One region of the Sphingobacterium puteale genome, then DNA from elsewhere that is predicted to be linked to it. Evidence: riboswitches for the same ligand, from Rfam matches in the RefSeq annotation. Region 1 holds a riboswitch; each other region holds the start of a gene.
What was found. A riboswitch is a leader RNA that binds a small molecule or an ion and turns the genes downstream of it on or off. The one in region 1 is predicted to bind S-adenosylmethionine.

Region 1 (10,756 bases):
TCGTGAGTATAGCGGGTATTTTTCGATTGATTACCTGCTCAGACTAAGCTGAATATCTATCATATCCTAGCTAATATCTCGCTTCTAATAATTAACTTTGTATTATGAGTGAAGAAAAATCATTAAATTTTATCGAGGAAATTGTCGAAGAAGATCTTCGTACAGGAAAACATGGCGGACGTGTATTGACACGTTTTCCTCCTGAACCAAATGGTTACCTCCACATTGGTCACGCCAAATCCATCTGTTTAAATTTTGGATTAGCACAGCAGTATAATGGCAAGACTAATCTACGTTTTGACGACACTAATCCTGTCACTGAGGATACCGAGTATGTTGAAAGCATCAAAAAAGATATTCAATGGTTAGGATTCCAGTGGGCAGAAGAATTATATACTTCAGATTACTTTGAAACACTTTACGGCTACGCTGTTGAACTTATAAAAAAAGGACTTGCTTACGTGGATGATAGCACCGCGGAAGAAATTGCGGCAGCAAAAGGTACGCCGATAGAACCTGGTATTCCAACGCCGTACCGCGACCGGTCTATAACAGAAAACCTGGACTTATTCGCAGATATGCGCGCAGGAAAATATAAGGATGGTGAGAAAGTGCTCCGTGCAAAAATAGATTTGGCCAGTCCAAATATGCACCTACGTGATCCATTGTTGTACCGCATCAAACATGCCCACCATCATCGAACAGGAAATCAATGGTGCATCTATCCAATGTATGATTTTGCCCATGGACAATCGGATTCCATTGAGAAAATCACACATTCGATCTGTACACTTGAATTTATTCCACATCGCCCACTTTACGATTGGTGTATTGAAAAGCTGGAAATTTTCCCGTCCAAACAATATGAATTTGCACGCTTAAACATGACATATACGGTCATGAGCAAACGTAAACTATTGCAATTGGTCAATGATAAGTTTGTTGAAAGCTGGGATGACCCCCGTATGCCAACAATCTCTGGCTTGAGAAGAAGAGGATATACTCCCGCGAGTATTCGTAACTTCTGCGATAAGATCGGCGTTCAAAAGCGTGAAAACATGATTGACGTCAGTCTATTGGAATTCTGCATCCGTGAGGATCTCAACAAAACCGCCTGGCGTAGAATGGCTGTGCTCGATCCGATTAAATTAGTGATCACAAATTATCAAGATGGCCAAGTAGAAGATTTAGTCGGTGAAAATAACCCCGAAGTTGAAGGTGGTGAAGGCCACAGGATCATACCTTTTTCCAAGGAACTATGGATAGAGCGAGAAGATTTTATGGAAGATGCCCCAAAAAAATTCTTCCGTCTTGGTCCTGGGCTTTCGGTTCGTCTAAAACACGCTTACATCGTTACTTGTAACGATTTCGTCAAAGATGAAAATGGAAAGGTAACAGAAGTACATTGTACTTATGTCCCTAATTCTAAATCCGGTGAGGATACTTCCGGACTAAAAGTAAAAGGAACAATCCATTGGATTTCTGTTCCTCATGCAAAGGAAGCCGAAGTAAGATTGTACGACAGGTTGTTCAATGATGAAAATCCAGCAGCAGCTGAAGATTTCAAAGAATCTATCAATCCAGCAAGTTTACATGTGGTAGAACGTGCCTATATCGAGCCAGACTTAGCGAACGCTACTCCTGGTAAAGGATATCAATTTATACGTTTAGGTTACTTTACGTTAGACACACATTCGACTCCAGCACATCTGGTCTTTAACCGTACAGTGACGTTGAAAGATTCCTGGGGAAAAGAAGTAAAGAAAAATGGTTAAGTAAACCAAACGCTAAAAAGCAAAAGGTCGGAAACAATTCCGACCTTTTGCTTTTTATATCTTACAATAACCTACCCCCCCAATCTGTCCTCTCTCTTTTTAAACATACACAGACAACACTGCTTGTCCACATTTGGAAGAATAGCAAATGATAAAGGTACATCTTTTCTGCCAAGCTGTAAATTATTTTATTCAGTTTTTAACTTGATTATCGTCATTCACTCAATGCCCTAAAACAAATAGTTTTACAGCAAACAAATACCATTAACGACATGAAAAAGTTACTATTTCTTGCTTTTGCACTTACACTCGGTGCTTCAAGTTTACAGGCACAGAACAGTCCTGAGCAACGCTGGCAGATGCGTCTTAGAGGAGTCGCGGTAATGCCCAACGAGTCGGCCAATATCAGCACTATTGGTGGCGACATTGCGATCAACACAAAATTTATCCCAGAACTAGATTTCACTTATTTCTTTACCAAAAATATCGCCGCAGAGCTGATTTTAGGAACAACAAAACACAATGTCAAAACCATTGGTTCCGACTTAAGTGCCATTGGAGGGAACCCCTCAGCAAATGTAGATTTAGGTAGTGTATGGCTCCTGCCTCCGACCTTGACAGCGCAATATCATTTTCTTCCGGATGGAGACCTCAGGCCCTATGTAGGTGCAGGGATAAATTATACAATTTTCTATAGTGTAAATGATGGCCCCACGGTCAAGAACGTAAAGTATGAAAATGCTTTTGGATTTGCCACACAGCTCGGTATTGATGTCAAGCTTTCAGAAAAGTATTTCCTGAATTTAGATGCTAAGTATATTCTCTTGAAGACCGATGTTCAAGTGGATGCTTCCAACTTGGCCCCGAACTTATCAATACCGGCGAAAGTTGATATTAACCCTTTTCTTTTGGGGATCGGATTCGGCATGAAGTTCTAGCATTTCTTTAAACTCCCTATATAAAATGAGGCACCTTCTGACGACCAAAGGTGCCTCTGAATTTCTATTCTATGCCATACCATTGCTGATACTGCTTTCTAAGCCCCTCAACACGCGCCAGTCGTTTGCTATCTTTGGCTGCCAATAAGATATCTCGATAACGATCGACTGAGTCCAATGCCGTCTGCATATCGCTCCATTCAAAACCCAGATTTTTTTTATCTAATACCAATTGGTGTAAATAGTCCATATTTTGTGAAACATAGTTCAAATTTCTGTCTACGATATTTCCGGCCAGGTGTCCTTGTCCAGAACGGTATAAGCTGTCAATGATATCCGCATAGTTAATCGCATCCGACATTGCATATACACGATCCGGCAATTGGTCATATGCTTTCTTAGCTACTTTCCCAGCCTGCTTTACCTGCCCTTTTTCCAACAACAAACGGGCCGTCTTTCCAAAAATATCCCGGGCATACATACTGGTAAAGCGAAAGGAGTCTGTATCCAAATAGCTTGCATTTTTGACATTTCCCCAATGATATTTATGCATGATATTATCATATAATGCTTCTACGTTGACCAAAGCAGGTATTTCACCAACAGTCGCCTGCTGGTCATCGGTGGCAGCGACCGGCATCAGCCTTGAAGCAAATCCTTCGTTGACAAGATATTTATCCAGCCCCAGTTTAATATCACCGGGCAGCATATTTGAAAAATAGATCGGCCGATCCCAATGATTATTTTCAAGAAGGGAAAGCAAAGTCAAATCTGATCGACTTAAGTGATCACCGGGGATTTCCCATTCCATCGTTGAAACAACTGCATGCTGTAAATAGGCCGGTACGGCGTTCTTTCTCAACACCTCGGCTTTATCAATAGTGAGTCTGACCTTCTTGGACGGAAAGTAATTCTCCAGATTTCCCGAATTCAGCTGAACTTTATAATCTGGATTATCGGAAGTAACAAATTGCAATAATTGTTGAACATCAACTGCAGCATTCAACTGTCGATCCACGAAAGGGATATAATCCCGAATACCCTTTTTTGTTTTTTCTGCAGGTATCTTTATTGGAAGTCCCGCAGCCTGATAAGTTGGTTTCTTAACCTGCTGCATATACCAATCACCCGTTAAGTAACTCAGTACAACTATTCTTACGTCGGGACGAACACCTTCCACCTCCTGCAAATACCATAACGGAAAGGTATCGTGATCGCCATAGGTAAACAAAATCGCATTTGGCGCGCAGGTTTCAAGGTAATTGCGCGCAATATCCCGCGCCAGGGATTTTTCGGAACGATTATGATCATCCCAGTTTTGATGTACCAGAATCATCGGTCCTCCCAAAAGTGCAAAAGATACCCCTGTAGCCAAAGCATACCGGGTATGAAGGACACGTTTAAAAAGGCGCACCAATGCTATTGCGCCAAGTCCGATCCAAATAGCAAAAGCATAAAAGGATCCAGCGTAAGCATAATCACGTTCACGGGGTTGCAAGGGAGTTTGATTGAGATACACGACAATCGCTATCCCCGTGAAAACGAATAACATAGTCACCACCAAGGTGTAGGGCTTATTGTGTCGGTATAACCAAATCGCTCCTGCTAAACCCAATAATAAAGGCAGGAAAAAATACGTATTTCGGCTAGGATCATTTTGTTGCGATTCAGGAAGGTCATATTGTCCGCCAAGGCGCCAATTGTCCAATGGTTTCAATCCTGAAAGCCAATTCCCATCGGTATATGTTCCATAACCTTGTTTATCATTCTGTCTTCCTGCAAAATTCCATAAGAAATAACGTGCATACATTTCTCCCAATTGAAAATGAAAGAAAAACTTAAAGTTATCAGAGAACTGCGGCTTTTCACCGTCTTTTAACTTGAGATAACTTCTATAGTAAGCTTGATGATTTGCATCCTGACTATAAATACGGGGAAAAAATGTTTCTCGATCAAAATCATACTTATCCACCTGTGTAAATGCCGTATAATTGGACTCATCTTTCCGATAACTGGTTTTACTTTCTACGTCCACAGGTTTCGAATCGTAATAAGGTCCTTTCATCAAAGGTTCCCGTGTGTATTGTTCCCTTCCCAAGTAACCCAAAAACGAAAAGACATTATCTGGTGCATTATTATTGAGGGATGGATTCGCTTTACCGCGGATCAATACCATGGTATAGGAACTATAGCCAAACAGAATAAAACAAAAGGCCAATAAAGCCGTATTTAACGTATACTTCCGGTTTCTATGTGAATAAAAAAGGCCATATATAATAGTACCGCCGATAAGTATGCATAAGAAAAGAATTCCGGCCCCAAACCCCAGTCCGAGCGAATTCACAAACAACAGGTCTATTTTTGAAGCAAAAGCTACCAACCACTGAATGACACCCCAAAGAATTGCTGCCAAAACCAACAAGCCCAATAAGAATGCCGTTAAAACACCTTTCAGATTAATTTGCGAAGTCCTTTTAAAATAGACCACCATGGCTATGGCCGGAATAGCCAACAGATTCAATAGGTGCACTCCGATCGAAAGTCCCATAACAAAAGCAATAAAAATCAACCAGCGGTCGCTTCCATGCTGATCCGCCCGCGCTTCCCATTTGAAAATTGCCCAAAAAACCACTGCCGTACAAAGCGAGGACATCGCGTATACCTCAGATTCCACAGCGGAATACCAAAATGTATCACTGAAGCTGAAAGCCATTGCCCCGACTGTCCCTGCAGCGAAAAGCTGTAGGTAGTAGGGAAAAGTAGGCTGTTGTGGCTTCTTCAAAATTTTCTTGGCTATAGCAGTGATTGTCCAAAACAGAAATGTCACGGTCAAACCACTACAGATTGCCGAACCAATATTCATCCAGTAGGCTATCTTCCCGATATTACCGAATGCGAGATTGGAAAAAACATTCTGGATAAGCAAAAATAAGGGTGCACCAGGCTGATGAGCCACCTCAAGTTTGTAGGCACAGGCAATAAATTCACCACAGTCCCACCAGCTTACGGTCCTTTCAACAGTAGCAATGTAGACAAGCGTGGCAATAAGGCCACAGGTCAAACCGAATACAGTATTTAATTTATTGTACGTCATAGGGTCAATTGGTCTAAATCTTTATTCCTTTTAGTACTTTAAATTAAACAGTTATCTCGATTTGAAAATGTTAATTAACACTATTTAACATCATGATTTAATAAAAATATTTTTCTGAGGAAGCTGCTTCTATACTGAAAAGAGAAATACAGTCTTTTAAAGGGAAAGTAATGTCATCCTCCGTCGGCCATGTACAACAGGCAACAATTGAATGAACAGGAAATCGTTTCATAGAGACGTAGACGTATTTCTACTATAGTTTTAATAAAAAAGCGAGGGACTCTTCCCTCGCTCTATTTATATTTTTAGACCAATTTTTCAACGATCTTTTTGGTTGGGCCGGGATTACTCATAGTATAAAAATGCAGCACTGGCGCGCCAAATTTGATCAGTTCCTGACATTGTTGTACAAGCCATTCTTCACCGACTTGTCTCACATCGGCATTGGTTTTACATGATGCAACTGCATCACTCAATTCCTCTGGAATATCCAAATGGAAAATTCGTGGCAATGTGACCAGCTGTTTTTTTGTCGTCAAAGGTTTGAGCCCCGGAATAATAGGCACATGAATTCCGTTGTCGCGGCATTTGGTCACAAATTCCTTGTATTTTTCTACATTAAAGAACATCTGCGTCACGATAAATTCAGCCCCCATATCGACTTTTTGCTTCAGATATTTAAAGTCCGTATTGAAATTAGGTGATTCAAAATGTTTCTCCGGATATCCGGCAACTCCGATACAAAAATCAGTTTTTTCAGATGTAATAATATCTTCGTGGAGATACTTCCCTTTATTCATATCTGTGACCTGTTCCAATAGGTCCGTAGCAAAAGCATGACCACCTTCAGTTGGAATAAAATCAGCATCTCCTTTGCGCGCATCGCCTCGCAGCACCAGCACATTGTCAATACCCAAGAAATTCAGGTCAATCAAAGCATTTTCTGTTTCCTCTTTGGTAAAGCCACCACATATCAGATGCGGGACAGCGTCCACCTTATACTTATTCATGATAGCAGCACATATCGCCACTGTTCCCGGTCTTTTGCGATAGGATACTCGCTCCAATAACCCGCTAGCATGTTCCTTATAGATGTAATCTTCACGATGATAAGTTACATCTATAAAAGGTGGTTTAAATTCCATCAGCTCATCCATTGTTTTAAAAATACTTTGGATGCCCTGTCCCTTTGCAGGAGGCAATAGCTCAAAAGAAAACAATGTTTTTCCTTTAGCATTCTGGATATGATCGGTAATCTTCATTAAAAAACTGTTTTAAGTTTGGGTTGGCTTACATCGAAACGCACAAGTCGAGGATATGTCTATCTGCATGTAACTTATCTTTCCCACATGGAGCAGGGTAGAATTTAGCACCTTGAACAATACAGGTTGCTAAGGCTTCATTGGGTCTAGTCCCTCGGCCTTTCTCTATAAGCGTTGCTAATATCGTTTTAAAAAACCAAACAACAAAAATATTTTTCGAAAATCTATAAATTACATCGATAAAGCTGTCTTGCTTCCGGCTTTATCGATGTAATTTATCCCAAAGTTGATAGTGAGTTACGTAAATTCTTCAAATAAAATGTAATCAACAGCAACCCCGTCACACTATACTTCTCCTTTTGTCCGTACTTAAACCCAGCTAGCAAATATTGATAGGCGACCAATGCATTTTCCTCATTGTAAAACAGCTCCTTCCAGGAGACAGGAACATCTTCCCATGCCTTTAATACAATTCCATTTTGGGCATAGGTAATCGGCGACTCAACTCCGTCTATCTTGTAATCATGATGAACGCCAGAATTAGAAATGTGCTGAAAATAAGCAATCGAATAATCTAAAAAATTCAATGCACGCTCCTTTATCTCCCGGTCATTCTCAGCTCTTGTTGGAATATTACGCCAAAGATTGATTCCACTATCAAATTTACTGGGCTGCTCGCGAATGGGTGTCTTGTCCAATTCGAAATTGATGTACAGTCGCTCGGTATTTGGCAAATGGGCGGAATTAAACGCGGAGAAATCACCTTTCAACTGCACAAAATCCTTTTTCACCTGGATAATATCCAAGGAGAGTTTTCCCTTTGTAGCATCTATAAGCTCAAGCTTACTTCCGTTAAATGTATATTTACCATACAACAGGATATCGTCTATGGCGAAGACAAAATGTTCTTTATCCCGAAGGGAAAGAAAGGAACGATAATAAAGCGGGTGATCACAACGGACATCAGGCTCAACATTTAGCGGATTATCGGCTTTGGCCTTTAAATAAACCTCATTGGTATAACCGCAGATAACCTGGTAATTTCCGTCAGGAAACTGCTTATCCTTTCCCCAAAAACCGCAGGAGGACAAAAATATCGTTAAAATAAGGATCAATAATGGTCTCAAACCGGCTCATTTAGTAATGGTCAATATATTGATTATTTAGTACCAATATACTCAAAATCCCTCAAAGTAGGATATACCAGATCATTTTAACAAGTGAGTTCTGCCAATAAAATCAAATACTGTTGTGACCCAACCTGATGAAACAAAAATAGGTTCAAAACTTCGCTTAGGAATTTGAACCTGTTTTGTTAATATTTACGCGAATCAAGAAATACGCTAAATCCCGATCTGGACAACGGATTTAGTAGCTAAGACCGTCTCTCTTATTCTTTATAGAGATCGACTAGCCCTTCAGGCAATGCAACTTCAATAATTTCTTCTTCACCATCTATTCCTAAAATTAAGTCATCGGATAGTGGAAACATCATTTCTTTACCATTCATATCAACTGTAGCGACGAATTGCTGTGGAAATTCCTGTACATCCGTAATTTCTCCCAGTTCACCATGAGTTTCGTCGATCACCAAAAAACCAATTAAATCCGTATATCTAAAATCATCTGGATCCCGCTCTGGCATTTTATCATTGGGCAGATAAACCTTTTTGCGGACAAGCGCCTGTGCCTTGTCGATGTGATCGACATCTTCAAATGTCACGTAAGCCGTACTATTTTTCTGCAGTTTTATAGCATCGATAAAATAGGGCACAAGCTTTTTGTTGACCTCCAGAAAAACGACGTCCATATCCAGGCTTTCGTAGTCTTCAAATTCGAAAAACAATTGCATTTCCCCTTTAAGGCCCCTCGTTTTGCTGATATAGCCTATATAAAAACTTTGATCGACAGTCATTTGGTAGTATTGCGTATTGAGATATTAGTATTGAGATGCTTTTTTTATCAGCTTGGCTATATATCGAGCATCTATTTAATTTTCACTTTTTTGCATGAAGGTATGATGGTATGGCCTACTTCCTAGTTAAGCATAGCGCAATCAGCATCACATTTTAGCCCATAAACAAGTTTATTAAAAAAAGCCGGCTCAAGATTGAGTCGGCTTTCTCGAATACTTTATGAAAGAATTAACCTTCAGTTTCTTCTGATGCAGGAGCTTCAGTCTCTTCAGCAGCAGGTTCTTCTGCTACAGGAGCATTTTTAGCAGCTACAGCAGCAGCTTTTTCTTCTTTTTTCTTCGCCTCAGCAGCTAAAGCAGCTTTTTTAGCATCAGCTTTAGATTGAGCTAAACCATCTTTTTTACCAGAGATTCTAGCTTCTTGAGCTTCAGTCCAAGCAGTGAATTTAGCTTCAGCAGCAGTTTCGTCAAAAGCACCTTTTTTCACACCACCTTGTAAGTGTTTTTTGTAAAGAACACCTTTGTAAGAAAGGATAGCACGAGCTGTGTCAGTAGGTTGAGCACCTTTATTCATCCAATCCAACGCTTTTTCGAAATCCAAAACGATAGTTGCAGGATTTGTGTTTGGGTTGTAAGAACCAATACGTTCGATGAATTTACCATCACGTGGAGCGCGAGAATCCGCTACGACTACGTGGTAAAAAGGACGTCCTTTTTTACCATGTCTTTGCAATCTGATTTTAGTTGCCATTTCTTAATTTTATTTTATGTATTCAACATATCCCCCGAGCTTCATACTAGAGGGGATGCAAAGATAGTTATTTTTTTCTATTCATAGACATAATTTAATAAAACTTCGCTGAAAATGACATCCTTAGCATCTTCAAAATCCCCTTTAACAACATAACTCATTGCACTAGCTTTGCCGTCACCACCTAAGGTAATCTTTACAGCTGTTTTCTTTGTCCAATCTGGCTGAATTTCCTGATTGGCCTTTCCCTGAACCAAGGTAGAGAAAAAAGAATTTTCTAAATTTTTGGATACAACCTGATTAATATCAATCGGATTAAAACCCATTTGTTTGTAAATAGGATAAAGAGGATTTATTGTAGTGGAATATTGAAAAAAGGAGAATAAAGTAAATTCAAGTTTAGAGTCTCCAGGAATATTCAAAAGCGGCGAGAAATATAGAAAGCTTTTCAGTTTTTGGATATTATCGCCATTATAGGCAAAAGTCAACTCCTGCTCATCTCCTATTTGCTCATAGAATTTCTCCAGTTTCCGATAGACAACTTTGGAAGGTACAGGCATGTTCGAAGTATAAGAATAGCTTGTCAATAATTTATCTTTAATAAGCGATTCAGCGCCGCCGGTGCTTATTCCATCTTTAATCGGCGAGTTCTTATTATACAAACTGTCAACAAATACACTTTTCAGACGATTCTGTTCATCCCAATGATAACTTAAACGCACGATTTTCTCCCGTTCAATTCCGCCCGTTTTATCCTGTAGCGCAATACGCGAATAATCTACACGCCCATTTGTGCCATAATGGAACTGTTGCTCATTCACTTTTGTTACCCGCCCTTGGACATCATATTGAAACTCATAGCTACTTTGACTTGTATTTGAGTTAAACTGCGTCGCACTTCTAAATAAGACGAGTCGAGTATTATCCTTCTCAGATCCATCTTTTTTACAGGAATAATTAAAGGCGCATGATAACAGAAGGAGGCCCACTATATATTTCATAAAACAATAATTTGGTCAAT
Region 2 (10,756 bases), 1.9 Mb from region 1:
TTAGCGCCAATCTTCGTGATATGGCCATGTTTGGTGAGATGGTGCGCAATAAGGGTTATTTTAACGGCAAACAAATCCTCGCGAAAGAAGTAGTTGAATCCGTCCGATCGGGTGGCAGTCAGACTGCTTTTGCAAAAGCCGGTTATACGAATCTTAAACAGTGGAGTTATAAAAATATGTGGTGGGTAAGCCATAACGCTGATGGAGCCTTCTGTGCACGTGGTGTCCATGGACAGACCATCTATATAGACCCCAAAGCAGAAATGGTGATCGTCCGATTTGCCTCTCATCCCATAGCATCCAATTCAGCCAACGATGCGTATTCCCTGCCTGCTTATCAGGCGGTGGCCGACTATTTATTGAAAAAATGAAATTAAGATTTCCAAAAATGTTTCCGTAACCGCACTGACGGTACTAAAACCTATTAAATACAAAATAAAATCATTGAAAATCAATTTATTATAGTTTATCAACTTATTTTTCAGTTTTAAAACTGAAAAATAAGTTGATAAACTGAAAAATAAGTTATAGCTTTAAACTATGGAAGAATTAACAAAAAAAGAAGAAGAGGTCATGCATGCTATATGGAAATTAAAGCAAGCCTTTGTCAAAGATATTATTGAATATATCGATCCAACACAAACGACGCCCTATAATACCATATCATCCATTGTACGGATTTTAGAGAAAAAAGGATATGTAGGATTCAATGCCTATGGGAAGACCTATCAATATTATCCATTGATCTCCAAGATGCAGTACCGAAAGTTTTTCTTTTCGCGTGTGATGAACAAATATTTTGATGATTCTGTCGAAAACTTGGTTTCATTCATTGTCAAGGAACAACAGATCAGCGAAACTGACATCGAGAAAATCAAGGAAATTATCAATAAAAATAAAAAAAATGAATAACCTGTTTTCCTATGGTATAGAGGCCAATGTCAGTTTGCTTATTTTAGTCTTGCTCTTTATCTTGGCTTTTCGGCAGCTTTCATTTTTCCGTTGGAACCGATTTTTGCTTATTGCACTGGTTAGCTTTTGTACCCTGGTTCCCTGTCTTAAATTTAAGACCGATTATGTCGATTTAAACGATCCCAAAACAAAGTTAAATCAGGAGATAGCGTTTCAAGAGCAGTTACGCAATTCCAATGCCCCCTTGTCGATCGAACCCGAAGAACAGCTCAACCTATGGGACCGGATGGAGTTAAAAAAAATATCCACTTATGCTTACCTACTAATCGCAATCTTCTTTCTGATACGATTAGTTTATCGCAGCTTAACCCTCGCATACTTTTTAAAGAAGATGGATTTTCAGGAGCATCAGGGAATTAAAGTGATCCCGCCGTTTAATCGCTTCAATAATTGTTCGATCTTTCATTACATCGTTATGGATAAAAACGCACTTAAAAGTTATGAAGGCCAGCTCATCTTTGCCCACGAGGCTCAGCATATTCGAAAAGGACATGCCTGGGACAAATTCTACATCGAACTAATGTGCTGCTTCTTCTGGATAAACCCGGCCATTTATTGGGTCCGGAAAGAACTGCATCGTCTACATGAATTTCAGGTCGACCGTGCAGTGGGAGAATGCTATGGAAAGACCAATTATGCGAGCTTCTTGCTGAATCTGACACAACAACATCAACAAATAGATTATATGCAAAGTAGAATTTTAAAAAACCAAAATGAATTGGTAGAACGCATCGACAGGTTGATGCGAAATCTATCGCCGCGCACGAAAGGTTATCAGTATCTGCTGCTTGTTCCCTGTATATTCGTGTTAATTGTCTCTTTCTCTTTTATTAATCCCACGAAAGAAAAAATCACTGCTCTCACTGCTGTTAAAAACAGCGTAAAGACTATTGTTCTCGATCCGGGACATGGCGGCAAAGATAATGGTGCCACCAACAGCAAAGGCCTCAAAGAGAAAGATCTCACTTTACAGGCTTGTAAAATGATTCAAAATGAACTTGAAAAAGAAGGTTTTCAGGTTGTATTGACCCATTCGAAAGACGAATTTATGATGCTCAAAGACCGTGCAGCATTTACCGGCGATGCCTTGGTTTCCATTCATTTCGATGTTGATCCTTCAAACACAAAGCTGCCAATCGGCTTATTTTATCCAAAAGCTGTTGAATTTCCGAAGATACAGGATCAAAGTCGGGAGTTCGCATTCCGTCTCACACAAAATTTAAAAAATCAAGGATTGAGCACGCAGAAACCCGTTGAAAGCCACAGTCATGCGATTTTACGGGGAGCAAAAATACCGGCACTCATTGTCAGCTTAGGGAATATGAATACCTTTTCCAACACCTTGGACCCACAATTTATAAGCGCTTTTACCCATGCCTTAAAAACTTCGCTGTCGGAATAGTTTTCCGTAAAATTATCCGTTAAGTTCTTTTTACAAAGATTCCAAACAATAGAAGATTCCCTATAGGGAATCTTCTATTGCATTCCAGAGTTCAATGCGCTTTTGAAGCGCCTCTTTACTCACTATTTTCATTTCTTCCCACTTCTCGTCATCCTCTTTGGCCAGATCGGAGATCATCTGCATGGCCAAAGGGCCATGCTCATCACCGTCCAGATCAATATGACGTTGGAAATAATAGATAAAATTATCCAAGCTAGATTCAGGGAAGTTAGTTTTCAGCTCCTGCAAAATAGAAGTAAACATACCCGGAATAAGGTCCTCACGGCCAAATGTAAAAGCAGCCGCAATTTTATGTACCTCCCCTTCTTCAATCAGTTCAAAAGTAAAATTCAGAAAATCTTTGATCCTTTTGTCCAGTGTTGTCAATGCAATGGCATCAAAAATACTTTTGGATTTCTTGGCGTGCACGATAAACTTATTGATCAGATGCAGATCTGCTCCCATTTCACTCATTGCGTCCAGATACATTTCAAAATGGCTCAAACGGCGACCATCAATATATTCGTCAGATTCTTCCGCTAATACAATTTCGTTGATCAGATAGCGTGTCGATGGATGCTCGCTCGCAAACCAAGGTAAAGTCGTACAGGTCAATTTAATCTGTAAAGCTTTTAGTAAAGACATAAAATCCCATACGGCATACACATGCCCTTCTGTAAACGAACGTAGATTCTTGATCGTTTTGATCTTACGATACAAGGGGTGTTGCAATAATACCTCGCGTTCGGCAGCAATGTATTCGTTAATTTCCGCAATTCTATTCATGGCGCAAAAGTATTGTCTTATCTCTGTTTTTTAAAGTATTTTCAATGAGATTACAGTAACATGATAAATTTCTCGTCCAGTTATCCACTTCATAACCAAATCACAGCCAACAGCCCGCCCCTGCTTTTTGATCTCCTCATAGCTGTTGCTATCCCTAATTTGCAGTTAGAAAGAAAAATATTTTTTATTATAAAAATAATCTACTATATTTGTAGAGTATTCAGAATTGCATGATGCAATACCAACCGAGTGCAGGCACCGCGGTGGTAAATTAATACGGGTTTCGACCAAAATAAACGTCGCAGAACGATTATTTTCCCAACAAGATCTGGATACAGTTTATGGTTTAATCCTTTAAATTTTTAAATTGTATGGCTACTACAACAAATCTTTACCAACACTTACTGGAAAAATTCAGCTACTATTCTACGGACGAACTGATACAGCTCAACAATGACACCATTTTGGGTCAAGGCTGGGGATCATCGAAAGCTACCTTTAGAACAGCTTTGATCAGTACGTTCTCCAAAAGAGGACTGGATCTTTCCAACATCATTTCCAAGGAAGACGGTTTTACCTCGGTAAAGCAGGTGCCAGTACGTTTGGAACAGAACGTCTTGATTCCTTTACAGTAAGCGTTATCGGCACAAAAATAGCGCGCATCGAAAGGACTTCGTGCGCGCTGCTGTGATTGGTTTAGGAAATTGCCGATTTAAAAAAGGCTATAATCTTATTACTTATAGTTTGGATTCTGAATTAACACACCTGCGCTTTTCTCAATTTCTGTTTGTGGCAGCGGCCAGCGGTAAAATTTGTCTTCAAAATGATAGGGCACTTTACTGTCTTTGACCGCATTGAGTACTTCACCCGCGATATGCCAACGAATCAGATCGTAATGCCGCAGTCCTTCGAAAGCAAGTTCTACCCTTCTTTCGTGGCGGATACGTTCGCGCATTTTTTCCTTGGTATAACCGGCAGGAAACCCGGGCATCTGAACGCGGCTCCTCAGGGTATTCATGGCATCGTACACCGATGGATCTGGCCCGGCGATTTCATTTTGTGCTTCGGCATACATCAATAGCACCTCCGCAAAACGCAGCACAACCGCATCCTGTTGACTCAATGTTGAAAAGCCAAAAGGTAAGTTGGCCGGATCCAGGAATTTCAGCACCCCATAACCCGTAGGCCGCGGATTGGACGGTGTATGGATCTTACCGCCGCCAAAGTCGGGATGGTCCACAAAAATTGTTTTGCTCAACCGCGGATCCCGATCTTTAAACGGATTGGCCCGGTCCGTCAGCGGAGATTCACCATAAGGCAGGCCATCTTTGCATTCATAGGTATCCACGAGGTTTTGCAACGGCGAAGCTGCTATCCAATCGCCTAGGTACATGTCCCAGGGGGCTGTATTATTCGGTGCCAGAAAATTGACCGAAAAGATAATCTCGGGATTGTTCTTCTGTGTTGCGTCGCGAAAGACATTTTCAAAAGCCGTACTCAGGGTATACTCTTTCATGACATCGGTGCATAAATCTTTTACCTCTTTCAAAATTGCTAAATCGGGCACCCCTTTGTCACCATAAGCCGCAAACAGTAAAACCCGTGCTTTCAAGGCTTTTGCTGAACTTGCGGTCGCATGTCCCCCATTGTTGAAATAAGGTTTAGCCGCTAAGTTGGCGATCCCGAAATCCAGATCGGCCCGAATCTGTTTTAAAATATTCTCCGCACTTTCCTTTGGCTGACGTTGATTCTCCAAACTGAGGGGGGTCAGCACAAGTGGCACTTCACCATAGATACTGTACAATTGGAAATACACAAAAGCACGGATAAAGCGGGCTTCGGCTTCCATATTTTTCTTCTCTGCATCGTTCATATCCGAGCCGTTGTAGCCCTGAAGCTTCTCGATCAGGCGATTGGCACGTCCTATACCTACATAAGCATCGTTATAAATACCGGTTTCGTAGCCCCCTGTGGTCGGATTTAAGTTCCCACCGACGATTTCATTAACGCTACCTGAATTGAACTGATTGTAACCATTGTCGGTCAGACAATCCCGAAAAGGCATCCCATAAGAGAAAGCTTCACTCTGCAACGAGGCATATACACCGGCCAAGGCATTATCAAAATCCGATTTCTTGCCAAAATAGTTGTCCGAAGCGATCTGATCCAAAGGGTTGAGGTCCAAGGCACTGTTACATGAACCCAAAAATAGGCCGGATAGCATCAACGCTGTTATAAATTTCTTTTTCATAGCACTTAAAAGTTAACTTGTACACCAAATGAATAAATCTTGTTTTGTGGATACTGTACCAGATCACCATTTCCATAGCGTTCAGGGTCCAAGCCCTTAAATTTGGTCGCAGTAAGGAGGTTATCACCCGAAAAATAAACCCGCAAGCGATCAATTTTATATTTTTTTAATAACCCATCAGGTAAAGTATATCCTAACACGAGATTTTTCAACCTGAAATACGAAGCATCCTGTATAAAATAGCTGGAAGCCCGGCTGAATTTCTCCGGAGCACTCCAACCCCAATAAATACGGGGCATCGTTGTCGAAGGATTTTCAGGAGTCCAACGGTCTAACCAGTCTTTTGTCGGCGGGCTACCTTGTACAAATGGGGTTACGCCCCAGCCCGAAACATAGGATTTGACGCCATATACGCCTTGTAATAGGGCCGAAAAGTCAAAGCCCTTAAAACTAGCACTTAGATTAAAACTATAGTTCAGCTTTGGATCCACACCGGCTATCATTGTTCTGTCGTTGGCATCTATTTTTCCGTCACCATTGACATCCCGATACTTCAGATCGCCTGGCAGAGTATTGTCGTTAAACTGTTTTGGTGAGCTGCTCACTTCAGCCTCCGATTGAAAGATACCGACCACCTCGTAGGTATAGAAGCTATCCATGGCGTAGCCATTTTTTTTGATTGTATAGCCCCCAATTTCCGGTTCCCCAAATTTCACCAGTTTATTTTTAAAACGGTCGAGATTTGCACCCAGTTGATAGCGCAAACCTTCCAATGCGCCCGTGGTAAGCTGATTACGATACGTAATTCCTAATTCAATGCCTTTATTTTCAACGATACCGTCATTGATATTTGGGGCGCCCAATCCGACGATTGCCGTGATCTGCGACGGGCGCAGGATATCGGTTGTCCGTTTCTTATACCAGTCGAAAGTAATATCCAAATTTTTGAACAGGCTTAAATCTACCCCGACATCTGTCATGGTCGTTGTTTCCCATTTGATCAGTGGGTTGGTCAGTCTTTGCTGTGCCACCCCCGATTGCAGGCTATTGTTATCAAATGAATAATTACCGGTAAGTCCCAATACAGGCTGGTATGGATAATTTAAGGAATAGCCATTCACATCCACTACATTCTGATTTCCAAGTTGGCCCCAAGATCCACGGATCTTCAAATTATCCAACCAACCGGAAGCGAATTCCTTGACAAACGATTCTTCCGATACACGCCAGCCTGCAGAGAAAGAAGGAAAGGCTGCCCAACGGTTTTTACCGTAAAACTTGGAACTACCGTCGTAACGCATATTGGCTTCCAAGAGGTATTTCCCTTGATAATCATAGTTCAACCGGCCGAAATACGAGATTAGCGCCCATTGGTTGGCTGTCCCATTTGCCCGTTGAATATCCGATCCCCCGGCATTTAATTCTGTTAACGTATCGTCGACAAAATTCTGTCTGAAGCCCTGGAGGTAAGTATACTTACTTTTTTCAATACTATATCCAGCCTGAGCTTTGAGGTGGTGTGCCCCAAACGCACGATCATAGTTCAGGTAGGTAAATAAGTTGGTGTAAATGGTCTGCTGGTCCTGATCTGTCAGTCCCTTTCCCAAATCCAATGTTGTTCCGAGCGTGCCCGTATGGTAATAATATTCATCTAACGTTGATTTATAATCCTTGTACTTGTCCATATTGAAATTATAGGCCCCTTTGGTATACCAGGAAAGCCCCTTAAACAGCTGTACCTCCATCCAAGCCTGCAAATTGGCAGCATAGTCATCGGTATTGTAGGTGAATTTCCGGTCCAATACCGCCATAGGGTTTTTATTGTTGTACTCCCAGTCGTAAGCTTTGTAAGTATACCGTCCGCTACCATCCGGCAAAAATGGGCCATAAGTTGGTGCCTGCGACATGGCCGACAGGAAGAGGTCTTTGGATCCCCCGGGGATAGATTCCGTATGTCCTGTCTTGAGTAAGATATTTGTTCCGAATTTAATACCTTCCGAGATTTTGGTCGTCAGATTGAGGCGGGCGGAATAACGGTCGTAGTTGAAACCTTTGATCATTCCATCCTGATTGACGTAGCCCAAGCCAACATTAAAAGTTGTCTTTTCGTTTCCGCCCTGGATACCGAGATTATGGGTATACGTCGGTTTCGTTTGGAAAATAAGTCCCAGCCAGTCCGTATTTGGATATTTTATAGGATCGTTGCTGTTGCGATAGGCGGCGATCACGTCAGCGGGGTATAGGCCATCGTTGAGGTTGGAATTCTTACGCGCTTCGTTGTACAGTTCCATGTACTGCGCCGAATTGGTGATCAGATCAAACATTTTCGTAGGCTTATAGATACCCACATTTCCGTCATACTGAACGGTTGTCTTTCCCGATTTCCCTTGTTTCGTCGTGATCAGAATAACGCCATTGGCTGCGCGCGAGCCGTAGATTGCTGCGGAGGCGGCATCTTTCAGCACACTGACATTTTCGATATCATTGGGATTGACATCGGAGAATTTGCCCTGCACACCATCAATCAGCACCAGGGGATCCGATCCGGCGCCGCTAAAGGTGCCCTTACCACGAATACGGATGGAAACGCCTTCATTGCCCGGTTCTCCTGACCCTTGATTGATCTGAACACCCGGCACTGCCCCCTGCAGCATGGAAGCTGTATTGACAACGGGCCGTTTGATCATATCTTTGCCACTCACTGTAGCCACGGCACCGGTTAGGTTTACTTTCTTTTGTGTACCGTAACCGACGACAACGACCTCTTCCAAACTCGACGAAGCGTCGTTCAGCTGCACATTCACAGTTCCCTCATTGGCAGCAACAGCCATTTCCCGGCTTTCAAATCCCAGCGAAGAGAACGTCAGTACGACAGTTCCATCTATCAGCCTGAGCTCGAATTGACCCTGCTGATCCGTTTGTGTTTCCTGCGTTGTATTTTTGACCCGTACTGTAACACCAGGTAGCGGGCGCCCTGTATTATCCAGCACTTTTCCTTTTATTGTACGCTGTTGACGTATTACATCCGCGACTGTGGAAGGAACTTTTTCTGTTGGGGCAAAACGACGGTCTGTTTTCCTTATTGATGCAGCGGAGCCCGTGTAGGGTACAGCTATCGAAAGACAGAGTGCCATAATACTGGCCTCAGGACCGAAGGACAGGCCCTTGATCAAAGGCCATTGTCTTGTCTTTTCTGTTTTCATATTTACTTTTTTTGTTTATAAGGTGCTTTTATCTTGAAATTTTTGGCACAAAGTATCCCCTATCATGCAAAAAATTGCATGATCCAATTCGGTTGAGGACGCTATGTTTTGTTATTTTTCTTTTGTACGATAGGCGATCCAGTTATGATCTATACATACGTTAAGTTGTTGTGATTTGGCTGAATAAATCTGATAGTTCAGTATCTTACCATCTCTCCATTCCATATCTAATGTGTGATTTCCCTTGATGCGCATGCCCCTCACCCGGCCTTCTTTTTTCCAGGCCTGAGGCACCGCCGGTAGAAGATACACCGTATCCTGATGGGACTGCACCAGCATCTCGGCAATACCAGCTGCTCCACCAAAATTACCATCGATCTGAAATGGGGGGCCTGCTGTTAACAAATTGGCGTAAATACCACCACCGGCGCCATAATTGATATGTGTATCGACACGTGGGGTCATGAGTTGCCGAAATAATTTATAAGCCCGCTCGCCTTCATGTAATCTGGTCCAGAAGAGTAGTTTATGGGCAATGGCCCAACTCGGTCCATCATCTCCCCGCACGTCTAGGCTTTTTTTAGCGGCAAGCTGCCAGTCCGGATGTTCATCATAACGGATCAGATAGCCTGGATACAAACCGTACAGATGCGAGATATGCCGATGCTGCGGATCCGCCTCTTCATAATCTTCGATCCATTCCATGATGCGGCCATCTTTGGCGATCTGTACCGCCGGAGCTAAGCGTTTAAGCTGCGCCGCAACCTGAGTTAAAAAAGGGTCCGATTGTTTGCCCAATAATCCCGCCGCATGAATGATATTTCCAAATAATTCACGTACGATCTGATTATCTATCGTTGGTCCCATGGTAACATTTGCCTGCTGCCCATTGGGGAGCTTGAAGGAATTTTCGGGAGATACAGAGGGCGAAGTCAATAGCCAGCCCTTGGTTGGGTGTTCGGTCAGGGCACTGGAATAAAACTGTGCTGCTCCGTAGAGAATCGGGTATATCCGCCGTAGATAGTCTATATCTTCGGTATAGAGGTAATGTTCCCAAAGGTTATTGCAGAGCCAGCCCGAGCCCGCATTGGCAATTCCCCAGGAAGCAGATTCTCCAGGTTCGGTATAGCCCCATACATTGGTGATCACATGGGCTACCCAGCCCGGTGCATTATAATACGCTTTCGCGGTTTTTGCCCCCGGGGCCATAAGGCCTTCCACAAGCCCCACCAAGGGTTCATTGAGCTCGCCCAGATTGGCCGCCCCGAGGTGCCAATGGTTCATCTGCACATTGATATCCAGGTGGTAGTCCCCATTCCAGGGCGTCTGAATCTGATTTGCCCATAAGCCCTGTAAGTTTGGTGGTAGCAAGCCTAAGCGCGTACTGCTGATACTCAGGTAACGACCGTACTGATAGAATAGCGCTGCCAGCCCTGGATCCTGATCCGGTTCTTTACCAAAGGCCACCAAACGCTCATCGGTCGGTAAGTCATCTTTCGACTGCCCCAATCGGAGCGACAAACGGTTGAACTTTGCCAAATAGTTTCGCAGATGTTCGGCATACTGCTGGCTATAGGATTTTTTCAACGCCTTTGTTAGCGTTTCAGCTGTCGTACGCTCAAAATCCTTACCTTTAAAATCAGTATCTGTTGCCACGTAAATCAGCACTTCGTCAGCCTGTTGAATAACAATAGATTGTCCTTTTACCAGCTGTTTCCCGCCTTTTATCTGCGCGCGGACACGTGTTTTAAACTGCATTCCTTTACCGTCCACACCGTTGTCCAATTGTCCGGCTAAAACAAGCTCGCCATCCTCGATCCTGGCAGTTGCCCTTTCGGGACGGTCAATCTTGATTTCCAGGCTAATCTGCCCTTTTTTGCTGCTCTGTAAACGAATAACGCCCAGGTCATCAGCAAAGCTAGTCCAATATTCGCGGCTATACCTGACGCCTTTGAGCTCATAGCTTGTTTTCGCTATCGCCTTATCGAGGTCCAGCTCCCGGCGATAGTTCTGCACTGCGGAGAGATCCGTTTGTCCGTCAAAGGCAAGCATCAGATTGCCGAGCACTTGATAACAGCCCCATTGCTTGCCGCCCGATCCCGG
Region 3 (10,756 bases), 1.1 Mb from region 1:
AATAAAAGTATCGAGGGAACCTTTTTAATCCCTGAAAACCCCCATTTTGATTTCTTTGTCATCATCAAAAATTACATCTGCGAAGAAGACGTTGAACATATAATCAAAAGGATCAGCAAATTACCGGAGGTAGTCATAGCGAAAGAAATATCACCAAAAATATTGAAATCTAAAGAAAATCTCATATTTTAGCAGACTGTAGGTTAGTGTAGCAAATACACCTAACTGTAAATCTAAATTAATTCGATTTAGTTTTGACAAAACGACAACAATACAGCAGGCTGTTTGTTGTCATAAATGAAGAACATTAAAAAATACAAAATAACAGATGGAAAAAGTTCAAAAAAGGACTAAAATTGTCGCAACATTAGGCCCTGCTTCGGCAGACAAACAAGTTTTGACCAACATGATTGCCAAAGGGGTTGATGTGTGTCGGTTGAATTTCTCTCATGGCAGCCAGGCAGATCACCTTAAGGTAATCGAAACTATAAATGCAATAAATAATGAAACCGGATTCAATGTTGCCATCTTAGCTGACTTACAAGGTCCAAAGATTCGGATCGGAAAGATGAAAGAAGGTGGTGCTGTTCTCGTCAATGGTTCAAAAGTTGAAATCACCACACACGAACTCATTGGAGATGAAAACAGAATCTATATTACATACGAAAACTTTCCAAATGATGTTGAAGCAAACGAAATCATATTACTTGATGACGGAAAACTTCAACTTCGTGTTTTAGAGACCAATCATAAAGACACCGTTACTTGTGAAGTGGTGCATGGAGGCGTTCTTACTTCACGTAAAGGCGTCAACCTGCCAAACACCAAAGTATCTATCCCTTCATTGACTGAAGAAGATTTAGATAACTTAAACTTCGCATTGGATCACGGTGCTGACTGGATTGCCATGTCATTCGTTCGTTCGGCGGAAGATATCGCGCAGTGCAAAAAGATCATTGCTGAAAAAGGAAGTCATGCGCGCGTAATCGCCAAAATAGAGAAACCAGAAGCGATCGAAAACATTGATGCGATCATCGAAGCTACTGACGCTATCATGGTCGCTCGTGGAGATCTTGGTGTTGAACTTCCTATGGAAGAGGTACCGGGACTTCAAAAGATCATTGTCCAAAAATGTAGGGACCTTTCAAAACCTGTAATTATCGCTACTCAAATGTTGGAAAGCATGATTACCACACCTCGTCCTACTCGTGCTGAAGTAAACGATGTTGCCAATTCAGTATTGGACGGTGCAGATGCAGTGATGTTAAGTGGTGAGACTTCAGTTGGTGAATTCCCGGAAATCGTGATCGAAACAATGAGTAAGATTATTATCCACGTGGAACAAACTTCTTATCCTTATTATAATGAGAAAGTTAGTGAGATACACGACGGAACGCTTATTCCAGACGCAATTTGCGCCTCTTCAGTATATCTGGCTCAAAAAACAAATGCCTCTGCAATTGCCGTGCTGACATCTTCCGGTGCAACAGCATTTGAAATCACAAGTTACAGACCAAATGTGGACATCCTGGTATTTACAGGTACAAAGACATTATTGAGACAATTGAGCTTGCTTTGGGGCGTAAAAACATTTATTTACGACAAATTCGAAAGTACAGATGGTTCTATCCATGATGTCAATAGATTTATCGTCAAAAACAACTACGTTCAACCGGGATCGATCATCATCAATACGGCGTCCACTCCGTTAATCGAAAAAGGTAAAACAAATACGATCCGTGTTTCTCAGCTGTAAGAAATAGGAGCAAAAAAAAAGAAGAGCATCCGTGTTGAAACGGATGCTCTTCTTTTTTTATTTCTTAGGGTATAGGGAGTCTATCTTTAATTTGAAATCTTTCACTTTCAAACTATCTTCCAATAATTTAAACTGTAATGTATCCTCGGATGATTTCCTTCTTTTTGGTAATTTTTCCGTTCCCGGCATGGGGGCCAAACTATCCAGGTTTTTGGATCTCTTGACGGGCATATTATACTTAGCTGATGTGGTATCTAATCCAAGGACTGGCATCCGGGATTGTTTATCCTGCAATAAGGGCCGATGCTCTTTGGGTCTGATCTGGCCAAAGGCAATTCCAACCGTAAAAGATAATGCCAATGATAATACGTAAGCTTTCATAACATAATCTATTTTAACTTCTAATTTACAACAACATAACCAAGATTTAAAGCAATTGCTGTTAAACATTGTTAAAACAGCGTCAAAACAAGTTAGCATCTTTATATTTGTAACAATTCAAGTAAAGTGGAAGATGGAAGGCAAGAATGGTACAGAAAGCCAGTGTATAATGAGTGCATGATTCGCTTGAGATTATACCTTTTCAAAATATGATTTAATGAAGAAAAATAGCATTGTATTAATCATTGGACTAATGTCTTTGGCGCTAATCGGGGTATTGGCCATGCAATTCTATTTCCTGCGGGATTCCTATCGTCAAAAATCACAGCTTTTTGATGAATCTGTCAATGCTGCGCTTACGGCTGTTGCGGGAAAACTCGAACGCCGTGAGGTCGTGGATTTCGCGAAAGTACAACAGGAGCGTAATATCGAAAAATCCAAGCAGGAACAAGCGAAACAACGTCAGTTAACTGAACAGCTTAGGCTCCAAACTCAAATTGAAGAGCTCCGTGGCAAATTAGATCAGGTCTATCAAAAATATAAAATACGAGAAGACAAATTAAAGGCACTTTACCCCAATGTAGTCAATATTGAAAACTGGTTTTATGAAACCTATATCAGAAGACCACAATATCAGGATCTCGTTGAGATCAATATTATCAAAACCCCGACAAATAGCATGTATTATCAGGAAGACGTCATTGTGTCAGCAACAAAGACTATTCCGCGTATAGAAGCAAAGGATGATAGCACTCGATTTTTGATTATCCATTTTGACGACTACAAAAGACTGATAGGAAGAGATTTATTTGTCCTCCCCCCAAGATCAGATCCAAAATTAGCCCGGAAGATTTTCGAACTCGAAACGAAACTAAATAAATTATCCCGGCAAAATGCCCGGTATGAATTCAACGTCTACGACTCTGTTGCCATGTTCGGTGGTAAAAAGGCTGATTACATCGAAGATGTCGCTATTGGGATGGAGCTTGCCAAAAGACCGCTAAAAGACCGGCTAAACGTCATTATTGTTCAGGAACTCTTAAAAGAAGAACTGGCACAACGTGAGATCAAAGCGCCGTTTAATATCGAAATATGGAGCACAAGCAACATCTTGCTGAACAATATTCTGAATGAAGCCGAATTAAACAGCCCTATAAATACCACAAAGTACTCAACTGCTCTTTTTAAAGGTGACATCGGTGCTGCACCAGGAAAACTGACCATATACTTTCCGAATAAAAAGGCGATTATTGCGGACAACATGGGGTATTTGTTACTGCCCATGCTCGCGCTCCTATTTCTATTGGTCGGATGCTTTGCGTATACGCTTATTATTATCTTCAGGCAAAAGAAAGTATCTGAAATGAAAACCGACTTCATAAACAACATGACACATGAGTTCAAAACTCCCGTGGCTACGATTATGATCGCCAGCGAATCACTCAAGGATCCGGACATCAATGCAGACCATAAACGTGTACAGAAATTGGCCAATATCATTTATGATGAGAATGTTCGTCTCGGAAATCATATTGAAAGGGTACTGGATTTGGCAAAACTTGAAAAAGAAACATTGAAACTTGACCGCGAAGATGTTCATATCAACGACCTTGTCGCCGCTGTTACCGACAGTATGCAGCTTCGGATGCAGAACATTGGCGGAAAATTCAGTGTCGATCTCGCTGCAACAAAGGATATTGTTGTCGGGGATGAACTGCATTTCTCCAATGTATTTTACAACTTAATGGACAATGCAATTAAGTACAGCAAAGGAGATCTACATGTAAATATCAGTTCTAAAAATATTGGCGACAATATTGTTATCACCATTGCCGACAATGGAATCGGGATGAGCCGGGATCATTTACAAAAGATATTTGATCAGTTTTATCGTATTCCCACCGGAAATGTCCACAATGTCAAAGGCTTTGGCTTAGGCTTAAGTTATGTACAGGATATATTGAGAAGACTTAATGGAAGAATCACTGTAAAAAGTGAAAAAGATAAGGGCACAACCTTTGAGGTAATTTTGCCCATAAAAAAATAACACGTTCCTTTTTTGTATATTCAGGGAACATTAGTGAAAATTAATAGATTCATTATGCAAAAGATATTATTAGCAGAAGATGATCCCAATTTGGGGGATCTTTTAAAGGATTATCTCGAATTAAAGGGAAAATTTGACGTCACGCTCTGTATAGACGGGGATGAAGCCATCTCCCAATTCAAAAAAAATGATTACGACTTATGCATTTTCGATGTCATGATGCCTAAAAAAGACGGTTTTACCGTAGGCCGCGAAATCAGAAAAACAAATAGCACTGTACCGATCATCTTCGCCACCGCAAAGGGGATGATGGAAGACAAGACTGAGGCGTTTGAATTAGGTGGAGATGATTATATTACCAAGCCGTTCCGTGTTGAGGAGTTACTGCTTCGGATTAATGCCCTTCTGAAACGTAGCGTAAGAGACAAAGAAGATGAAGTGGTTGCAGACAAATTTGAAATTGGAGATTACTTCTTTGATTATACAAGTCAGCAGATTTCCTACAAGGGCCAAACGCAAAAATTATCAACAAAAGAGGCCGAGTTGCTTCGTTTACTTTGTTTAAAAAAGAATGATGTATTGACCCGTGAAGAAGCCTTATTAAAAATATGGCATGACGACAATTATTTCACCGGCAGAAGTATGGATGTATTTCTCAGCAAACTTCGCAAATATCTAAAAGAAGATAACAAGGTAGAAATTGTCAATGTGCACGGGAAAGGATACAAACTTCTGGTAAGCTAAAAGCATAGCGGGTGAGATTCAACTGAACAATTTCACCCTGCTTTCCAATGAAAAGAAAGAAATAAAACATTTCTATTCTTAGTAGATTATAAAAAATACATGCTCTTTTATAAAAAATTTGCATGTCAAAAAAAAATGTGCTAACTTAGCGTCGCTTATAGAGAAAGGCAGAGGGAATAGACCCGATGAAGCCTTAGCAACCTGTCCCTTGACAAGGTGCTAAATTCTACCCTACTTGACATGGGAATGATAAGCCGAAGTCACCGAATTCTAGTGTGTCCTTCTCTCTAGCAAGAAATATAGTTGAAAAAGAAATATTAAAAACATTATTATGTTATTGACTAACAATTTAGGTTACCCTCGTGTGGGCGCGTTCCGCGAATTGAAAAAAGCCAATGAGGCCTATTGGGCTAAAAAATCTTCTGTTGAGGAATTATTGGACACAGCAAAAAAAATTCGTGAAGGCAATTGGAAAACACAAAAAGATGCTGGAATAGATTTGATCCCTTCCAACGACTTCTCTTTTTACGATCAAGTATTGGATTTAACCCTTACTGTTGGTGCTATTCCTGCTCGTTATCATTCTTTGTTGAATAAAGTAGACAACAACTACAGCTTAGACTTATATTTTGCAATGGCGCGCGGTTTCCAGCAAGAAGGAATTGACGTGACTGCAATGGAGATGACCAAGTGGTTGGATACCAACTACCACTATATGGTTCCTGAATTCACAAAAGATCAAGAGTTTAAATTGACTTCTGAGAAATTCCTGAATGAATACAACGAAGCAAAATCATTGGGTATTGAGACAAAACCTGTTTTATTAGGCCCAATCACTTACCTTTTGATCGGTAAAGAAAAAGAAGCTGGTTTCGACCGTATCGACCTATTGGATAAATTAGTTCCTGTATATGAGCAAATCTTGTCTAAATTGGCAGAAGCTGGAGCACAATATGTTCAGATCGACGAGCCTTTCTTGGCTTTAGATTTAGATGCAAAAGTAAAAGCATTATACCAACCTACGTTCGAGAAATTGGCTGCTGCTGCCAAAAACATCAAATTGATCGCGACAACTTACTTCGAAGCTTTAAAAGATAACGAAGATATCGCGGTTAACTTACCGATCCATGCATTACACTTGGATTTAGTACGTGGAGAAAACCAATTGGATACCGTTTTAGCTAAAGTTCCAGCTTCATTGACATTATCTTTAGGTATTGTTGAAGGCCGTAACATCTGGAAAAACGATTACGAAAAATCATTGGTTAAAATCAAACAAGCAGTTGATGCACTAGGCAAAGACCGCGTTTGGATTGCTCCTTCTTCCTCTTTATTGCACGTCCCTTTTGATTTGGACAATGAGCACAATGAGCAATCATTACCTGCTGAAGTGAAAAACTGGTTAGCGTTCGCTAAACAAAAATTAGCGGAGGTAAAAGACCTTGCAGTTTTAGCAGAAGGTGAAGTTGACGCCGAAACAGCAAAACGTTTTGAAGCAAACAAAGCTGCAGCTGAAAGCCGCCGTACTTCTCCATTGATCCACAAACCAGAGGTAAAAGAACGCACAAGCAACATTACTGATGATGATGCAAAACGTACATCAGTTTTTGCTGACCGTAAAGCAGCACAACAAGCGAAGTTCAACTTGCCAGCATTCCCTACCACAACGATCGGTTCATTTCCGCAAACGAAAGATGTGCGTAAATGGAGAGCTGATCTAAAAAAAGGAGCGATCACACAAGAAGAATACGATAAAGCAATTGCTGAAGAAACCGAAAACACAATCCGTCTTCAAGAGCAATTGGATATCGACGTATTGGTTCACGGCGAGTTCGAACGTAATGACATGGTTGAATACTTCGGTGAGCAATTGGCGGGATATGCATTCACTCAAAACGGTTGGGTACAATCTTACGGTTCACGCTGTGTGAAACCTCCAATTATCTACGGAGATGTATATCGTCCACAAGATATGACTGTACGTTGGTCTTCTTACGCGCAATCATTGACTAACCGTCCGGTTAAAGGCATGTTGACTGGCCCTGTTACCATCTTACAATGGTCTTTCGTACGTAACGACCAACCACGTTCAACAACGACTTACCAAATTGCATTAGCGATCCTGGATGAGGTACAAGCGTTGGAAAAAGCAGGTATCAAAATCATTCAGATCGATGAGCCAGCTATCCGCGAGGGTTTGCCATTGCGCAAAGCAGATCAAAAAGATTACCTGAACTGGGCGGTACGTGCATTCCGTGTTTCTTCATCCAATGTAGAAGATGATACGCAGATCCACACACACATGTGTTATTCTGAGTTCAACAATGTGATCGAAGATATCGCAGCAATGGATGCTGACGTTATCACGATCGAGACTTCACGTTCACAAATGAAATTATTGAATGCATTTGCCGGTGATTTCAAATACCCGAACGATATCGGTCCGGGTGTATACGATATCCACTCACCGCGTGTACCAAGCAAAGACGAGATGGTAGACTTATTGCGCAAAGCAAAAGCAGTAGTTCCTGCGGAACAACTTTGGGTTAACCCTGACTGTGGTTTGAAGACACGTGCTTGGCCTGAAACCAAAGCCGCTTTAGAATCAATGGTTGATGCTGCAAAAATCTTAAGAGCAGAATAATTCTTAAACTATATTGATAAAAGCCCAAGATGAGAATTCATCTTGGGCTTATTTTTTGAGCATTTTATTCGAAATCAAGCATCTCCTTCAGTTATTTACCTCGCTTTTTGCTTGTCTTGATCATTTCCTGTTTTCCTTTAATCCGATCTTCGACAGACTTTATGACCGTGGACAGATCGCTGTCCAGGTTATCCAACTTAGCCATTTTGAGGATTTTTAAAGCCTTTTTGTATTTCTTTAATTTCTCAAGCAGCAACACCTTCTTAATCCAGATCGCTGTCAGGGACATACCGGGCAATGTCAATGCATATTTGATGGTTTTCTTTGCTGCTTCGTAATCGCCCATGTCTATTAAGGTCTGTATAAAATAAGGATACACCTCCAAAGCATGCACATTATGGCTGAGAGCTTCCTGAAAATATTTCTTTGCCTGTTCATAATCAAACAGCTGCTCCGCATAGACCCGCCCCATTAGGCACAATGCCATCGTATTGGATTCATCGTATGACAAGGCATAGGATAAGGATTCTAGCGTATCCTCCAGATAATATGGATAATTATCCAAGGCCTGGAGAACATATTTATTCACTGAATTCATCGTTTTTTTAAAACATTACATGAGTATTGAGCTTCTTGCGGCTACCTCTAGCCACACAGATGCCATTTCCTTTTATCGGTTAGATCATCTCAAATGATCGCGTGGCAATACAGACATCACAATCCGATGTCATATACAAATGCCAAAAGTGGCCCAGAAAAGAAGATTAAGAGAGTGCGGTATTCCGGAGAATATGCCCAAGACTCTTCTTTAAGGACGAAGCTGGGGTTTTTAGTATAGCAAACATATTCTTCCGTTTTTTATTTTATATTAATACCTTATTGTGCTGCAAAGATTCAAAATATTTATCAAATTACAAAATATTTGACTATTAACAACTTACAAATACGCAATATCATTGGCATATTATTGTCATATCGTTTTTTTTAAAATCATAAACCTTTTAGTCATTTTCGTTTCATGGAAAATCAAACAGTAAATCAACTCATCAAACAAGCTAGAAAGCTCAGAGGACTGACACAACAGGATCTCGCCAATCAAGCCGGTCTATCTTTAAGAACAGTACAACGAATCGAAAAGGGGACAGAAGAGATCAGTGGTTTCAGTTTAAGACAAATCAGCCAGATTTTAAAAATTCCTTTAGAACAATTAATTATGCCAAATGTAAATCAAATCAGTATCGACAACAATCAAAGCGGAAGCATAAAGGCTCTTTATCTAGCTTCTCTAACTTTCTTAGTCAACCCGCTATTGGGCTTATTGGTTCCAGCCATTATGGGCTACACCAAGCAAAATAAAGACGCCCAATACAGCAAGCATCTAAAAAAGATCATCATCATACATGCAACAGGTCTTTTACTTCTCGGCGCCTTTATAAGCTATCTCTTGGCAGCAAAATTTTTCCATATTCGACAGCCCTTGTATTTGAATTACATCTTTAAAAGCTGGTTTTTTCTGCTAATCCCCGTATGCTATTATGGCGTGATTATCATTTTCACAGTGATAAACTATTTTCGAATTAAAGGATCCGATGCAAGTCAAGATTAACTGATAGTCAGCTTGCGCAAATCGAAATTCATGATCCGTGCAAGCTGAAAATACAGCTGTATGAATAGATTTTATAAGTCAGAAGGACCCTTTCTTCCAAAAGAGACAATAGAAGAAAGAAACCGTAAATTGAGTCTTATCATGGCTTCTTTTGGACAATCAATACCCAGTCATTTTCTAGCATGAGGTAGCCCATCTCATAGATAAATTTATAGGTTTGCCCTTTATTATTAGCAAATGTATGCGTGTGGAATTTGAAATCAAAACCCAGTCTTTTCAATTTTTCCCCTTGTACCTTTGTCATCCCCTTCTCCTCCCCTTCCAGCACATCCGCCAAAATACGCCGGTTTTTACGCAATATATTATTCACATTCCGGATCAGATTGGTCTGATCGCTATTCAATTTATTGTTGTAAGCATTTCGACAGGAGTCATCGCAAAAGCGCTTATCCGATCTTCCCCGTATATTTTTCCCACATTCCAAACAAACTTTTTCCATAGTATACAATATGAAAGTTAAACGACAACAAACGGTTACAACCGACTATAGTCGAATACAAATGGTAAACAGACGATTATTATTCTTTGTCCTTTTCATCTTTGCTCAAGGTCATTCCACATCAATTGTTATGGCCAGTAACTAAAATAAGAATTATTAGAAACATTTAAAAATTAGACAAAATGAGCACATTACGTAACAAAGTACAATTAATTGGTCATTTAGGAAATGATCCTGTCATCAAAACCACTTCAACTGGGATAAATTACACTATTTTACGACTTGCCACAAATGATCTTTTCAAAAACAAAGCCGGAGAATGGGTCGAGGAAGTACAATGGCATACACTCGTCGTATGGGGCAAGCAAAACAATGCCATTGAACGGAAATGTAGCCGCGGGACCAAACTCATGGTTGAAGGGAAACTAACCTATCGTAACTACGAAAATGCTGATGGAGCGAAAAGATATATTACTGAAATCAAGGTTGACAGCTTTTTGATTCTATCAGATCAAAACCGCTCAAACGAGGATATTCCGGTACCACAAGAGGAGGATGAGGAAGATCTTCCATTCTAATTTAAGACAGAAAAAAAGCAGGACTTTTATACAAAGCCCTGCTTTTTATTTTTATCAAAAAAACTATTTCGCTGCACTAGCAGTTAGCTCTGCTGCTAGCTTCTGAGCATACTCCGACCATAACTTCGCATCTTCCGGAGTTAATTTAGTAAGAGCGGTAGCAGTTTTTGTAGCCCACTCCTGTTGTTTTCCGGCTAACTCCTGAATTTTAGTTGCATCTCCGCTTTTTGCAGCAGCCACATATTCATTCACATATTTTGTGTAATCGTCTGCCAGCTGCTGTGCTTCCGGAGAACTAAACTTCGGCACCTCAGTAGTCGTTGTTGTCTCAGTCGTTGTTGTTTGGGCAACACCACCTTGTGTATCAGTCGTTGTGACCGTATCCTTTGTTTCTACTTTTTTGCTATCTGCATTATTACAAGAAACAAGGAAAAGTGCAGCAATTGCTGCAGATAATACCATTTTTTTCATTTGTATAAATTTGTTTTTAAATTGTGATGA

Region 2: linked by a shared signal. The riboswitch ahead of ABTV71_RS06195 (5-oxoprolinase) and the one ahead of ABTV71_RS26520 (methylenetetrahydrofolate reductase) in region 1 are both predicted to bind S-adenosylmethionine.
Region 3: linked by a shared signal. The riboswitch ahead of metE (5-methyltetrahydropteroyltriglutamate--homocysteine S-methyltransferase) and the one ahead of ABTV71_RS26520 (methylenetetrahydrofolate reductase) in region 1 are both predicted to bind S-adenosylmethionine.

The regions. Positions count from the first base shown of each region.
Region 1 is NZ_CP158959.1:6,395,899-6,406,654, forward strand. It holds gene ABTV71_RS26505 (glutamine--tRNA ligase/YqeY domain fusion protein) at 105-1,775, shown strand; gene ABTV71_RS26510 (OmpW/AlkL family protein) at 2,048-2,713, shown strand; gene ABTV71_RS26515 (protein O-mannosyl-transferase family) at 2,778-5,807, opposite strand; gene ABTV71_RS26520 (methylenetetrahydrofolate reductase) at 6,113-7,069, opposite strand; SAM riboswitch class I at 7,141-7,243, opposite strand; gene ABTV71_RS26525 (hypothetical protein) at 7,345-8,196, opposite strand; gene rimM (ribosome maturation factor RimM) at 8,460-8,984, opposite strand; gene ABTV71_RS26535 (30S ribosomal protein S16) at 9,214-9,735, opposite strand; gene ABTV71_RS26540 (hypothetical protein) at 9,813-10,736, opposite strand.
Region 2 is NZ_CP158959.1:1,490,767-1,501,522, reverse strand. It holds gene ABTV71_RS06215 (serine hydrolase domain-containing protein) at 1-371, shown strand, start outside; gene ABTV71_RS06210 (BlaI/MecI/CopY family transcriptional regulator) at 541-912, shown strand; gene ABTV71_RS06205 (N-acetylmuramoyl-L-alanine amidase) at 905-2,374, shown strand; gene ABTV71_RS06200 (DUF3050 domain-containing protein) at 2,435-3,199, opposite strand; SAM-I-IV-variant riboswitch at 3,411-3,504, shown strand; gene ABTV71_RS06195 (5-oxoprolinase) at 3,571-3,834, shown strand; gene ABTV71_RS06190 (RagB/SusD family nutrient uptake outer membrane protein) at 3,933-5,450, opposite strand; gene ABTV71_RS06185 (SusC/RagA family TonB-linked outer membrane protein) at 5,456-8,653, opposite strand; gene ABTV71_RS06180 (glycoside hydrolase family 95 protein) at 8,765-10,756, opposite strand, start outside.
Region 3 is NZ_CP158959.1:648,984-659,739, reverse strand. It holds gene ABTV71_RS02645 (IPExxxVDY family protein) at 1-192, shown strand, start outside; gene pyk (pyruvate kinase) at 329-1,756, shown strand; gene ABTV71_RS02635 (hypothetical protein) at 1,814-2,137, opposite strand; gene ABTV71_RS02630 (sensor histidine kinase) at 2,355-4,184, shown strand; gene ABTV71_RS02625 (response regulator transcription factor) at 4,239-4,928, shown strand; SAM riboswitch class I at 5,081-5,184, shown strand; gene metE (5-methyltetrahydropteroyltriglutamate--homocysteine S-methyltransferase) at 5,260-7,572, shown strand; gene ABTV71_RS02615 (tetratricopeptide repeat protein) at 7,664-8,170, opposite strand; gene ABTV71_RS02610 (helix-turn-helix domain-containing protein) at 8,591-9,178, shown strand; gene ABTV71_RS02605 (hypothetical protein) at 9,318-9,677, opposite strand; gene ABTV71_RS02600 (single-stranded DNA-binding protein) at 9,860-10,255, shown strand; gene ABTV71_RS02595 (hypothetical protein) at 10,319-10,717, opposite strand.